Regions from separate parts of the Streptomyces gamaensis genome, predicted to be linked through region 2. Evidence: riboswitches for the same ligand, from Rfam matches in the RefSeq annotation. Region 2 holds a riboswitch; the other holds the start of a gene.
The links. Region 2 has a riboswitch for cobalamin ahead of ACFP1Z_RS20115 (cobalamin biosynthesis protein). Riboswitches for the same ligand answer to the same signal wherever they lie in the genome.

Region 1: another riboswitch for cobalamin. It lies ahead of cobN (cobaltochelatase subunit CobN); the one in region 2 lies ahead of ACFP1Z_RS20115 (cobalamin biosynthesis protein).

Annotation. Positions count from the first base shown of each region.
Region 1 is NZ_JBHSPB010000008.1:52,549-59,768, forward strand. It holds gene ACFP1Z_RS14910 (helix-turn-helix domain-containing protein) at 1-220, shown strand, start outside; gene ACFP1Z_RS14915 (DUF397 domain-containing protein) at 207-416, shown strand; gene ACFP1Z_RS14920 (precorrin-2 C(20)-methyltransferase) at 487-1,995, opposite strand; gene ACFP1Z_RS14925 (precorrin-8X methylmutase) at 1,992-2,618, opposite strand; gene ACFP1Z_RS14930 (cobalamin biosynthesis protein CobG) at 2,669-4,066, opposite strand; adenosylcobalamin (AdoCbl) riboswitch at 4,433-4,515, shown strand; gene cobN (cobaltochelatase subunit CobN) at 4,632-7,220, shown strand, end outside.
Region 2 is NZ_JBHSPB010000012.1:48,884-56,103, forward strand. It holds gene ACFP1Z_RS20095 (hypothetical protein) at 1-1,089, opposite strand, end outside; gene ACFP1Z_RS20100 (class II aldolase/adducin family protein) at 1,190-1,825, opposite strand; gene ACFP1Z_RS20105 (inorganic phosphate transporter) at 2,278-3,513, shown strand; gene ACFP1Z_RS20110 (hypothetical protein) at 3,527-3,754, shown strand; cobalamin riboswitch at 3,888-4,017, shown strand; gene ACFP1Z_RS20115 (cobalamin biosynthesis protein) at 4,140-5,195, shown strand; gene ACFP1Z_RS20120 (cobyric acid synthase) at 5,192-6,712, shown strand; gene ACFP1Z_RS20125 (putative cobaltochelatase) at 6,819-7,220, shown strand, end outside.

The DNA of each region.
Region 1 (7,220 bases), on a different contig from region 2:
CCAGTTCACCATCCTGCGTTTTCTGGTGGACAGTGACGGAAACGACAGGGAGCCGCCGACCGTCTACGCAGACGGGTACACCGGCGACCTGTTCCTCGACAAGCCCGGAGAGGTGGAGCGCTACGACGCGGCGTTCGCGGACATCTGGGCCAAAGCACTGCTCGAAGAGGCATCACATCGCCTCGTCCTCGAATTGGCGGAACTCTATGATAAACGGTGACCAGAAACACACGACGTGGCGCAAGAGCAGTTACAGCAACGGTCAGTCCAGCTGTGTCGAAGTCTCCGACCACGTCCCCGGAACCGTCCCCGTTCGGGACAGCAAGCACCCCGACGGCCCCGCGCTGGCGGTACCCGTGCCTGTATGGGCGGCGTTCGTCACCGCCGTCCGGGCCGGCCGGCTCCGGTCGGGCTGACCCCGGCCCGGGGGAGGGGCGCACCCGGCACGGGCGAGGTGCTCGTACCGGGTGCGCCCCAGCGCAATGCTCACCTCTCCGGATACCGCCTCGGCGTCCAGACGACCTCATCGGCATCGCCCCGCCGCACGACCCGCGTCTGCGACGACCCCACGATCAGAAGGGTCCGCATGTCCACCTCCGCCGGATCCAGTTCCCCGAGCCGGACGATCCGCACCCGCTCCTCCGGGCCCCCGATGTCCCGGCCCAGTACCACCGGTGTCTGCGGTGAGCGGAACTCCAGCAGGAGGTCACGCGCCTTGCCGACCTGCCACATGCGGCTGCGGGAGCCGGGGTTGTACAGGGCGAGGACCAGATCGGCGGAGGCCGCGGCGCGCAGGCGGGCCGCGATGATGTCCCACGGCTTGAGACGGTCGGAGAGGGAGACGACCGCGTAGTCGTGGCCGAGGGGCGCGCCGGCGCGGGCGGCGGCGGCGTGGGCGGCGGTCATGCCGGGCACGATGCGTACGGGCACGTCCGCGTACGGCTCCTGGGAGGCGGCCTCCAGGACGGCCGTGGCCATCGCGAAGACACCCGGGTCGCCGGAGGAGACGACGGCCACGCGCCGCCCGCGCCGGGCGAGGTCGAGGGCGAATTCGGCTCGCTCGGACTCGACCTTGTTGTCGGAGGGGTGGCGCTGCTGTCCGGGCCGCACCGGCACGCGGTCGACGTACGTGCTGTAGCCGACGAGGTCCTGCGCGGCCGCGAGTTCGCCGCGGGCCTCGGGGGTGAGCCACAGCGGTCCGGCGGGGCCGAGGCCGACGACCACGACCTCGCCGCGCCCGGCGGGCGCGGGCCGGGTGTCGACGCGGCTGGGGAGGACGGCCAGGGAGAAGTACGGCACCGACTCCGGGTCCACGTCGGCCAGTTCGGCCGTGCGCTGCGCGGCCATCGTGGCCCGCTCGACGTAGTGGGCGTCCGCGAGCCGGCCCGAACGCTCCAGGGCGCGGCGCACGGTGGGGAAGGTGCGGCCGAGCTTCATGACCACGGCCGTGTCCGTGCCGGCCAGGCGCGCGGTCAGCTCCTCCTCGGGGAGGGTGCCCGGCAGGACCGTGAAGGTCTCCTCGCCCTCCACCAGCGGGGTGCCGAGGGCGGCCGCGGCGGCGCTGACGGAGGTGACGCCGGGGATCACCTCGGCCGGGTAGCGGTCGGCGAGCCGCTTGTGCATGTGCATGTACGAGCTGTAGAAGAGCGGGTCGCCCTCGGCGAGCACGGCCACCGTGCGCCCGGCGTCGAGATGGGCCGCGAGCCGGGCCGCGGCCTTCTCGTAGAACTCCTCCATCGCCCCCTGGTAGCCGCCGGGGTGGTCGGTGGTCTCCGTGGTGACGGGGTAGACCAGCCGCTCCTCGATGTGGTCGGGGCGCAGATGGCGCTCGGCGATCGAGCGCGCGATGGAGCGGCCGTGCCGGGCGCTGTGATAGGCGACGACATCGGCGGAGGCGATGACCTCGACCGCCCGTACCGTCATCAGGGACGGGTCGCCGGGGCCGAGGCCCACTCCGTAGAGCCGTCCGGGCTGTCCGGGCTTGTACTCGCTCACTCTTCCTCGCTCGCTATCGCGTTGACCGCGGCGGCGGCCATGGCGCTGCCGCCGCGCCGCCCCCGCACCACCAGGTACTCAAGTCCCAGCGGGCTGTCGGCCAGGGCGTCCTTGGACTCCGCCGCGCCGACGAAACCGACCGGGATGCCGATGACGGCGGCCGGGCGCGGCGCACCCTTTCCGATCATCTCCAGCAGGTGGAAGAGCGCGGTGGGCGCGTTGCCGACGGCGACGACGGCCCCGTCGAGCTTCCCGCGCCACAGCTCCAGCGCTGCGGCGCTGCGGGTGGTGCCCAGTTCGCGGGCGAGTCCGGGCACCCGGGGGTCGGTGAGGGCGCACAGCACCTCGTTGTCGGCGGGCAGCCGTTTGCGGGTGACGCCGCTGGCGACCATGTTGGCGTCGCACAGGATCGGCGCGCCCGCGAGCAGGGCCTCGCGGGCGCGCCGCACGACGGCGGGGGAGTACGCGAGGTCACGGACGAGGTCGACCATGCCGCAGGCGTGGATCATGCGCACCGCTACCCGGGCGACGTCCGGCGGCAGTCCGCCGAGGTCGGCCTCGGCGCGGATGGTGGCAAAGGACTCGCGGTAGATGGCCGCGCCGTCCTTCTCGTACTCGAACATCGTCCTCGCTCGTTCGCTTGCTGGTGTGGGGAGTTGCCGGGCCGGCCGGGTCATGTGGCGTCGCCGGCCGGGCCGGTCGCGCGGGCCGCCGCCACGGCGTCGGCGGACCGGGCGGCGGGTACGGTACGGGCGCTCTCCTCGCGGGCGCCGTCGCGGACCGCGACGCGGTAGCCGTCGCCGGTGGCGAGGACGTCCACCCACCGTCCGCCGGGGTGTCCGCAGCGGCGCTCGCACCCGGACCAGTAGACCGGCAGCGCGGACGCGGTGCCACGGTGCTCCGGTGCGGGGGCGGGGCGTACGGACGTCAGGCACGCCGTGGCGTCCGCGCGGACGTCCGCGCGGGACTTGGCGCAGCCGGGGTGTCCGGCGCACGCTCCGGCGCCATGCCAGGCGGATGCCGGCGAGGTGACGAGCCCGGCCGCAGCGAGCGCGGTGAGACGGGGCACGGCCTCGCGTGCGGGCAGGCCCGGCAGGACGACGCCCCGCCACGGCGTGACGCGCAGCGTGCCGTCGCCGGCCTGCGCGGCGCCGTGCGCCAGGAGCAGCCACTGCGCGGTGGTGAGCCGGCCGAGGGGCGCGGCCACGGACAGGGCCGTACGTCCGCCCGGGCCGTGGACGCATCCGGGCTCCGGGGGAGCGGCGGGCGGCGGGAGAAGTCCGCCGGGCGCGGCCGTGATGCCGGCCGCGGCGAGGCGCCGCCGCAACAGGCCGGTGTCCGGCCGGTCCTGCGGCGGCAGGTCGCCGACGCGCCAGGCGGTGAGCCCCCGCGCGCGCAGCCCGTCCAGGAAGTGCCGGGCCGCGAGCGCGGCGGCGCGCGGGGCGTCGGCGGCGGCCAGGCGCAGGCACGGGCCGGTGGCCGCGTAGCAGAGCAGTGCACTGCCGTTCGCTTCTGCGATCAATGTCACATCGGGGGCGAGGGCTGTGATGTCGCCCCGGCCGTCGTCCAGGCCGAACAGGAAACGGCCGGACAGCTGCGAGAGATCCGGCAGACCGGACAAGTCGGCCGTACGGGTGGGTGGTTCGGGGTCCGCTCCGCACAGCAGCCGGTCCAGTTCCCGGGTCCACGCCTGTACGTCCGCCGTCGGCCGGCGGTCGTCCAGCCCGCACAGGGGGGAGGCCGCCACGTTGCGCACCCGGTCGTGCCGGTCCGAGGGCAGCAGCCCCGCCGCACGCAGCCGCGCGCCCAACTCCGCGCCGCAGTCCGGGGCCAGGCCGCGCAGCTGGACGTTGCCGCGCGAGGTGAGGTCGAGGTTCCCGTCGCCCAGTTCGTGCGCGAGACCGGCCAGTGACTCCGCCTGACGGGCTGTCAGGAGTCCGCCGGGCAGCCGGATCCGGGCGAGCGCGCCGTCGTCCGCGCCGTGCAGCCGCAGCGCGCCGGGACAGGCGTCACCGCGGTCACGGCCGACCGGATTCTCGCGGTCCGAGGGGGAAGGGCTGGTGACGGGCATGGCGGCGAGCATACCCACGCCCGTACGCCGGGGGCGGGCCGGTTGCGGAAGCACACGGTCCGCCGGCGGCGGTCCCCGGGCTGCGGGACCGGAGCCGCAGGCATCCGACGGGCTGCGGGCTGCAGTGCCCGGCGCGCGCGAGGCACCGACGCGGCCCGCAGCCGTGCGCCAGCGTCGTGGCCCGGCTTCCGCCGGAAGGCGCCCCGCGCCATGGCGCGGGATGCAAGACCGGGGGCGCTCCCCGCAGCATCGTGCGCTGTCCGCGCACGCGAGTTCCGCAGCGGCCCCCGCTGGTCAACGCGGCGCCGGTCGCTACTATGGCCCCGGCGGAGCCGACGGCCCGCCAGACGCCAGCGACGGCGCCAGGGGAGGAAGTCCGGTGCGAATCCGGCACGGTCCCGCCACTGTGAGCGCGGCAGCAGCTTCTGCCGCGTGAGTCAGGAACTCCCGCCGTCCTCCAACCGCCCGGGGCGCGGACCCCGAGGAAGGCCTGCCGCAGCATGCGCACGCGCACATCCGCCTCCCGCGCACCCCGGGCGACCCTCGATGCCCTGGGGAGCGCCGCGTGATCCTTCTCCTGTCGACCTCCGACACCGACCTGCTCAGCGCCCGCGCGGCCGGCGGACCGGTCCCGTACCGGCTCGCCAACCCCGCCCGGCTCGGCCTCGACGCCCTGCCCGGGCTGCTGGAGGGCACCGACCTCGTCGTCGTCCGGCTCCTCGGCGGCGTCCGCGCCTGGCAGGAGGGGCTCGACCAACTGCTCGCCGGCGACCGCCCGGTGGTCGTCCTCACCGGCGAACAGGCTCCCGACGCCCAGCTGATGGAGCACTCCACCGTGCCCATCGGCATCGCCGCCGAGGCCCACGCCTACCTCGCCCACGGCGGGCCCGCCAACCTCGAACAGCTCGCCCGCTTCCTCTCCGACACCGTGCTGCTCACCGGCCACGGCTTCGAGCCGCCCGCCGCCGCCCCCGCCTGGGGCGCACTGGAGCGCACCCCCGCGCCCGGCGCCACCGGCCCGCTCGTGGCCGTGCTCTACTACCGCGCGCACCACATGAGCGGCAACACCGCCTTCGTCGACGCCCTGTGCACGGCGATCGAGCAGGCCGGCGGCCGCGCCCTGCCGCTGTACGTCGCCTCCCTGCGCGCCCCCGAACCCGCGCTCGTCGAGGAACTGCGCGCCGCCGACGCCATCGTCACCACCGTGCTCGCCGCCGGCGGCACCAAGCCCGCGCAGGCATCCGCCGGCGGCGACGACGAGTCCTGGGACGCGGGTGCCCTCGCCGCCCTCGACGTGCCCGTCCTGCAGGCCCTGTGCCTGACCGGGCCGCGCAGCGCCTGGGAGGAGAACGACGAGGGACTCTCCCCGCTGGACGCCGCGACCCAGGTCGCCGTGCCCGAGTTCGACGGCCGCATCATCACCGTCCCGTTCTCCTTCAAGGAGGTCGACGAGGACGGCCTGCCGGCCTACGTCGCCGACCCCGAGCGCGCCGCCCGCGTCGCCGGCATCGCCGTCCGCCACGCCCGGCTGCGGCACATCGCCCCCGCCGACAAGCGGCTCGCGCTCGTGCTGTCCGCCTACCCCACCAAGCACTCCCGCATCGGCAACGCCGTCGGCCTCGACACCCCCGCCAGCGCCGTCGCCCTGCTGCGCCGGCTCCGGGACGAGGGCTACGACTTCGGCGACGAGACCGAGGAGCCCGTACCCGGCCTCGCGTCCGGCGACGGCGACGAGCTGATCCGCGCCCTGATCGAGGCCGGCGGCCACGACCAGGAGTGGCTCACCGAGGAACAGCTCGCCCGCAACCCCGTGCGCATCCCCGCCGCCGACTACCGCCGCTGGTACGGGCAGTTGCCCCAGGAGCTGCGCGAGGCCGTCGAGGAGCACTGGGGGCCCGCCCCCGGCGAGATGTTCCTCGACCGCAGCCGCGACCCCGAGGGCGAGATCGTCCTCGCCGCGCTGCGCCGTGGCAACCTGCTGATCCTCATCCAGCCGCCGCGCGGCTTCGGCGAGAACCCCATCGCCATCTACCACGACCCCGACCTGCCGCCCTCGCACCACTATCTGGCCGCCTACCGGTGGATCGCCACCGCCCGTGAGGACGGCGGCTTCGGCGCCGACGCCATGGTGCACCTCGGCAAGCACGGCAACCTCGAATGGCTGCCCGGCAAGAACGCCGGGCTCTCCGCCGCCTGCGGCCCCGACGCCGCCCTCGGCGACCTGCCGCTGGTCTACCCGTTCCTCGTCAACGACCCCGGCGAGGGCACCCAGGCCAAGCGGCGCGCGCACGCCACCCTCGTCGACCACCTCGTGCCGCCCATGGCCCGCGCCGACTCCTACGGCGACATCGCGCGCCTGGAGCAGCTCCTCGACGAGTACGCGTCCATCTCCGCCATGGACCCCGCCAAACTTCCCGCGATCCGCGCCCAGATCTGGACCCTGATCCAGGCCGCCCGGCTCGACCACGACCTGGGCCTGGAGGACCGCCCCGACGACGACGGCTTCGACGACTTCCTCCTGCACGTCGACGGCTGGCTGTGTGAGGTCAAGGACGCCCAGATCCGCGACGGACTGCACGTCCTGGGCTCCGCCCCGGCCGGCGCGGAACGCGTGAACCTGGTCCTGTCGATCCTGCGCGCCCGCCAGATCTGGGGCGGCACGGCCGCCCTGCCGGGCCTGCGCGAGGCTCTCGGCCTGGACGAGTCGGCGGCGACCCGCACGACGGCGGACGAGGCGGAGGCGCAGGCGCGCGCCCTCGTGGAGGCGATGGAGGAAGCGGACTGGGACCCGGCGGCGGTCGCCGCTGTTGTGGGCAGCCGCCCTGCGGGGCAGGCACAACCCCCGGTGCCGGGCACCGATCCCGTGAACGCCGACCCCGTCGCGGCCGTCCTCGACTTCGCGGCCCGCGAGGTCGTACCCCGCCTGGCCGGGACCACAGCCGAACTCGACAACGCCGTCAGGGCGTTGGCGGGCCGCTTCGTCCCCGCCGGCCCCTCCGGATCCCCGCTGCGCGGACTGGTCAACGTCCTGCCGACCGGCCGCAACTTCTACTCCGTCGACCCCAAGGCCGTCCCCAGCCGCCTCGCCTGGGAGACCGGACAGGCCCTCGCCGACTCCCTGCTGGCCCGCTACCGCGCCGACCGGGGCACGTGG
Region 2 (7,220 bases):
CACGGCGGCCCGTACGGCGGGCTCGGCGGGCGCGCCGACCGCGCGCAGCGCCTCGAAGGCCAGCCCCCGCACCAGGGCGTCGTCGCCGCGCGCGGCGTCGAGGAGCTCGGTGACGGCGCTGCCCACGGGCCGGGCGGCGAGCCAGGCCCGGTACTCGGCGCGGGCCGGGCCGGGGGTGAGGTCGGCGCAGCCGCGCAGCATGGCCTCGGCGGACAGCTCGATATGGCCGGCGGGGCTCTGGGCGGCGACACAGATCTGTTCGAGCTTGACCCACACCGCCCAGTTGCCGAGCGGGGTCAGGGTGGCCTCGCGCGCGCCGTCGGCCTCGTTCCGCCGCACGTCGAGGGCGCCGACGGAGGCGAGCCCTTCGAGGGCCCAGTCGAGGAGCCCGGCCAGCGGGTCGCTGCCGTCGGCGGCGGGGACGGGAGCCGGCCGGGGTGCGGGCGGGCCCGGGCAGCCGGTGGGGACCTCGCAGCGCTCGGCGCGGATCTCGGCGACCCGCTGCTGCAACAGGTCCAGCAGCATCGCGACGGCGACCGGCCCCGCCGACAGGTGCATCACGGACAGCAGCTGGGGCGCCGCCTCGACGACCTCGGCGGCGACGGTCGCGTCGGTGCCGGGGGGCGCGGGGTGGGCGAGGGACCAGGCGTCGAAGAGGGCGACCCAGCCGCGCAGCACGGCACCGTCGTCACGGTCCCAGGCGTGCAGCCGCCAGCCGGGGCGGGCGCTGTCGCCGTGGAGCTCGATGAGGCCGGCGAGGCGGGCCCGGTCCCAGTCGGCGCGCACCCGGTGCGGCGTCAGGCGCAGGGTGGCGGCGGCCTGTTCGGCGGCGGCCGCGTCCAGGCCGCCGGACGCTCCGGGCCGCAAGGGGGTGCCGCGGCCGCGCTCGGCGGCGGCCCAGCGGGCCACGTGGACGGCGCCGGTGAGGCCGCCTCTCGCCTGCCGGGCGAGTTCGGCGGGGGCCGGGGTGCCGGCGGGCGGTCGGGGCGCCGGTCGGGAACCCCGTCCGGCCACCGCCCTGCGGGCGGCGGCGATCGGCTGTCGGGGGACGAGTCTGAGCCGGGAGTCGCGCGGAGTACGGGACGTCACAGGAGCAGTCTTGCCGTTGACGCTCCGAAAACCCAATCGGAATCGACTCTCCGGACCGGGCCCCGGGCGGGGGTGGCCCGCGCCGGCCGCCCGGCCGCCGTCAGCGGGGCTGCCCGTAGCCGCGCAGTTTGTCGGTGGCGGCGGCGAGTTGGTCCCGGCTCAGCAGGGCCGGGCTGCGGCCGGGGACGGCGGAGGCGGCGAGCCACACCCTGCACATCCACTCCAGCTGCGCGGTGCGGTCGTAGGCGGCGTCGAGGCCGGGGCCGAAGGTGAGGGTGCCGTGGTTGCGCAGCAGGCAGCCCGTGCGTCCGTCGAGGGCGCGCAGCATGTGGCGGGCGAGTTCCTCGGTGCCGTAGAGGGCGTACGGGGCGACGCGCACCGGTCCGCCGAGGGCGCCGGCCATGTAGTGGATGAGCGGCAGCTCGGTGACGAGGGTGGAGACGGCGGTGGCGTGCACGGCGTGGGTGTGCACGACGGCGGCCGCGTCGGTGGCCCGGTAGACGGCCAGGTGCATGGGCAGTTCGCTGGTGGGGGCGAGGGCGCCGAGCACCTGCCGCCCGTCGAGGTCGACGCCGACGGCGTCGTCGGGGCCGAGCCGGTCGTAGGGGACGCCGCTGGGGGTGACGAGGATCGTTTCGCCCACTCTCGCGGAGACGTTGCCGGAGGTCCCGACGACGAGCCCGTCGGCCACGGTGCGCCGCGCGGCGGCGACGACGCCGGCCCACGCCTGCCGGATCGCCTCGCGGCGGGCGGCGGAGTCCCGGGGGGAGGTCTCCCGGCGCGCGCGGCCGCCCCGCTGTGCGGTTTCGCCTCCGGCGCCGGGCGCGTACCGGACGGCCTCGCCGCCCGCGCGCCCGCCCGCCCCCGGCCGGGCGGGCCCACCGCGCCCGCCCCCGGCAACCGCGTCCCCGTGGGACTGCCCGCTCCCGGTGTCGTCACCGTCACAGCTCCGGGCACCGCGGTGCTCGGCCCCGCCGTCGGTCCGGCCTCCGCGCGCCCCCGCGCCCCCGTGTCCGTCCCCGCGCATGTCCGGGCCCTGGCCGCCGTTCACAGCACCCTCGTTCATGGATGACCCCCTCCGGTTCGCCTCACCGCTCGGCCCGACCCCGTTCACCTTCCGTTCACCCAGAGTCCTTACGGTCCTGGCTGTACTGTCCATCGAGCGATTGCCTGGGTGACCAGACGGACATGGAACACATCACGCTTCTCATCGGGATCGTGATCGTCACGGCCTTGGTGTTCGACTTTACGAACGGCTTCCACGACACGGCCAACGCCATGGCCACCACCATCTCCACGGGAGCCCTCAAGCCCAGGACCGCGGTGGCCATGTCCGCGGTCCTCAATCTGGTCGGCGCGTTCCTGTCGGTGGAGGTCGCCAAGACCATCTCCGGCGGGATCATCGACGAGAGCTCGGGAATCCGCCCGGAAGTGATCTTCGCGGGGCTGGTCGGGGCGATCGTGTGGAATCTGCTGACGTGGCTGGCGGGCCTGCCGTCCAGCTCCTCGCACGCGCTGTTCGGCGGTCTGATCGGCGCGACGCTGGTGTCGGTCGGCGCCGGCGGTGTGCACGGCGACGCCGTGGTGATGAAGGTTCTCATCCCGGCGGTCGCGGCCCCGGTCGTGGCCGGTCTGGCCGCCATGGCCGCGACCCGGCTGACCTTCCGGCTGGCCCGGGGCCGGGACGAGAACGACACCGCCAAGGGCTACCGCGCGGGGCAGATCGCCTCGGCCGCGCTGGTCTCCCTCGCCCACGGCACCAACGACGCCCAGAAGACGATGGGTGTGATCACCCTGGCCCTGGTCACCGGCGGCGTCGTGGCCCCGCACTCGGACCCGCCGGTGTGGGTCGTCGTCTCGGCGGGCCTGGCCATCGCGCTCGGTACGTACCTGGGCGGCTGGCGCATCATCCAGACCCTCGGCAAGGGTCTGACGGACATCAGGCCCGCGCAGGGCTTCGCCGCGCAGACCGGTGCCGCGACCGTCATCCTCGCCTCCTCGCACATCGGTTTCGCGCTCTCCACGACGCAGGTCTGCTCCGGTTCGATCATGGGCGCGGGGCTGGGCCGCAAGGGCGGCGTGGTGCGCTGGTCGACGGCGGGCCGCATGGTGATCGCCTGGTGTCTGACGCTGCCGGCCGCCGGTCTGGTCGCGGGCGGGGCCGCGCTCCTGGCGGAGCAGGGCGACTGGGGTGTCGCCGCGGTGGCGGTCCTCGGTCTCGCGGTGAGCGGAGCGATCTGGCTGGCCTCCCGCCGCAGGCCCGTCACGCACGACAACGTCACCGATTCCCCCGCGGAGCCGCAGGCCGAGCCGGTGGGTGTGGTCACGGCCGCGATCCAGGCCGTCGCCCCGCCGCCGCCCGCCGCGCTCGCCGCCACCGCCACCGCCGCCCCCGAGCCCGCGCCCGCCGCGGCCGCGAGCTGACCGGAGAGAAGCGATGAACATCAACTGGGCAGCTCTCGGGCAGGTCTTCGGCGTCAGCCTCGTGGTGACCGTCGGGCTGGTCGGCGTCTTCACCCTCGGCATCGTCGGCACCTCCCGCAAGGCGGGTACGGACGCTTCCGCTTCCGGGGGCGCGACGCCCCTCGCGCGCACCGGCGCGTACCTGTGCTACGCGGTGTGCGCGGCGGCCGTCGGCTACGGGATCCACCTGATCGTGGCCTGAGCCCGCGCCGCCTCCGCTTCGCCCCTGTCCCGCCGGAAACGGCAGGGCAGGGGCATCTTCATGCCTGATGAGGCGAGTTGACGGGCCCTCGCGGACCGTGGTGGACTTCCGGAGCCAAACGGCGACAGCGCAGAGGAAGCCGGTGCGAATCCGGCGCGGTCCCGCCACTGTCACCGGGGAGTGTCCCCCACTGTCAGGCCACGGCCCGCCCTGAGCGGCGGGCGGGAAGGCCGGGGCGACGCGGATCCGGGAGCCAGGAGACTCTGGGTCGCCGGTCACGTCGAGCCAGGGCGCGGACCCTGAGTGAGGACACATCGCATGCGCGGCCGCCTTCGACCACTGCCCTGCCGGACGGAGCACTCGGGCCCGGGCACGGTCTGATCCGATGCGCGCCGAACACCTCGCCTTCGCGTGCGGTGCCGCGCTCGGCCACCTCGGCGATCTCGCCTTCGGCGATCCGCGCCGCGGCCATCCGGTGGCCGCGTTCGGGCGGGCCGCGCAGGCCGTCGAGCGGCGCCTGTGGCGCGACCACCGCGGGCGCGGGGCGCTGCACACCCTGGTCTGCGCGGGCGGTACGGCCCTCGGGGCCGCCCTGCTGGCCCGTACCGTCCGTACCCGGCTGCCCGCCCCCGCGCGTGTGCCCGCCGAGGTCGCCCTGACCGCCGTCGCCACCTGGGCCGTGCTGGGCGGGACCTCGCTGGGCCGGGAGGCGCGGTCGGTCGCGAAGGCGCTGGAGGCCGGGGACCTCGACGCGGCGCGCGAGCGGCTGCCGCACCTGTGCGGGCGCGACCCGCAGGCGCTGGACGGGCAGCAGATCGCGCGGGCCGTCGTGGAGTCGGTCGCCGAGAACACCTCCGACGCCGTGGTCGGCGCCCTCGTGTGGGGGGCGCTCGTGGGCGTGCCGGGGCTCGCGGGCTTCCGCGCGGTCAACACCCTGGACGCGATGGTGGGGCACAAGTCGCCGCGCTACCGGCGGTTCGGCTGGGCCTCGGCGCGGCTGGACGACGCCGTGGGCTGGCCCGGCGCCCGGCTCACGGCGGTACTGGCCGTGCTGGCCGGCCCGGATCCGCGGACCGCGTGGCGGGTGGCCCGGCGGGACGCGGCCCGGCACCCGAGCCCCAACGCGGGCCCGGTGGAAGCCGCGTTCGCGGGCGCGCTCGGGGTGCGGCTGGGCGGCACCCTCGCCTACGGCGGCCGTGTGGAGCACCGGCCGGTCCTGGGCGCGGAGCTGCGTCCGGTGGAGGTCGCGGACATCGAGCGCGCGGTGCGGCTCTCGCGCCGGGTCGCGTTGCTGGCGCTCGGGGTCGCGGCCGGCGCGCGCACCACCGGGCAGGCGCTGCGCGCGGGCGGGATCCGGCGTGCGGCGGGCAGCATCTCGAAAGGCGTCCCGACAGGCGTCGCACAAAGCATCGTGAACGGGGCGAGGGGGAGGAACCGGTGACAACAGCGGTACGGGGCGGGGGTCTGCTCGTCGCCGGGACGACCTCGGACGCGGGCAAGAGCGTGGTGACGGCCGGGATCTGCCGCTGGCTGACCCGCAAGGGCGTCAAGGTCGCCCCGTTCAAGGCGCAGAACATGTCGCTGAACTCGTATGTGACGCGCGAGGGCGCCGAGATAGGGCGGGCGCAGGCCATGCAGGCGGCCGCCGCGCGCGTGGAGCCGAGCGCGCTGATGAACCCGGTGCTGCTCAAGCCGGGCAGCGACAGCAGCAGCCAGGTCGTGCTGATGGGCAAGCCGGTGGGCGAGTTGAGCGCGCGCGGCTACCATTCCGGGCGCCAGGAGCGGCTGCTGGAGACGGTCACGGGCTGTCTGGAGGAGCTGCGGCGTACGCACGACGCGGTGGTCTGCGAGGGCGCCGGCAGCCCGGCCGAGATCAATCTGCGGCGTACGGACATCGTCAACATGGGGCTCGCGCGGGCCGCGCGGCTGCCGGTGGTCGTGGTCGGCGACATCGACCGGGGCGGCGTGTTCGCGTCGTTCTTCGGGACGACGGCGCTGCTCTCGCGCGAGGACCAGGAGCTGATAGCGGGCTATCTGGTCAACAAGTTCCGCGGCGATGTGAGCCTGCTGGAGCCGGGCCTGGACATGCTGCGCGGTCTGACGGGGCGCCGGACGTTCGGGGTGCTGCCGTTCACGCACGGTCTGGGCATCGACGAGGAGGACGGCCTGAGGGTGTCCCTGCGCGGGGTGGTGCGCGAGTCGGTAGTGGCGCCGCCGTACGGCACGGACGTGCTGCGGGTCGCGGTGTGCGCGGTGCCGCTGATGTCGAACTTCACGGACGTGGACGCGCTGGCCGCCGAACCGGGCGTGGTCGTACGGTTCGTGGACCGCCCCGAGGAGCTGGCCGACGCCGATCTCGTGGTGGTGCCGGGCACGCGCGGCACCGTGCGCGCGCTGGCGTGGCTGCGCGAGCGCGGGCTCGCGGACGCGCTCGCGCGCCGCGCGGCGGAGGGCCGGCCCGTGCTGGGCATCTGCGGTGGTTTCCAGTTGCTGGGCGAGCGCATCGAGGACGAGGTCGAGTCGAGGGCGGGAGTCGTCGACGGGCTGGGGCTGCTGCCGGTCCGGGTGCGGTTCGCGCGGGAGAAGACGCTGACGCGGCCGTCCGGCAAGGCGCTGGGCGAGCCCGTCGAGGGCTACGAGATCCACCACGGGGTCGCCGAAGTCCTCGGCGGTGAGGGCTTCCTGGACGGCTGCCGGGTCGGCCAGGTGTGGGGCACGCACTGGCACGGTTCGCTGGAGAGCGACGGCTTCCGGCGGGCGTTCCTGCGCGAGGTGGCGCGGGCGGCGGGCCGGGCGTTCGTTCCCGCCCCGGACACGAGCTTCGCCGCGCTGCGCGAGGAACAGCTCGACCGGCTGGGCGACTTGATCGAGCAGCACGCGGACACGGAGGCGCTGCTGCGGCTGATCGAGGACGGGGTGCCCGGCGGGATGCGGTTCATCCCGCCGGGGGCGCCGTGACCGCTCGCGCGGAGCCGGGAACACAGCCGCGCCGCCCCGGCCCGTACGGCGCCCGCAGCACCACACCGACCACCGCACCGGCGTCTGCCGAAGGAGCAATCACCGCATGAGCACCCCGTACCCCTTCGCCGCGATCGTCGGCATGGACCGTCTGCGGCTCGCGTTGCTCCTCAACGCGGTGAGTCCCTCCGTGGGAGGCCTCCTCATCCGCGGCGAGAAAGGCACCGCGAAGAGCACCATCGTGCGCGCCCTGGCCACCGTCCTCCCGGACGTGCCGGTGGTCGCGGGCTGCCGCTTCGCCTGTGATCCCGCCTCGCCCGACCCGCAGTGCCCCGACGGCCCGCACCAGGACGGCTCGGGCACCACCCGCGCGACCCGCTTGGTCGAACTCCCCGTCGGCGCCTCCGAGGACCGGCTCGTCGGCGCCCTCGACATCGAGCGGGCCCTGTCGGAAGGTGTGAAGGCCTTCGAGCCGGGCCTGCTGGCCGACGCGCACCGGGGCGTGCTG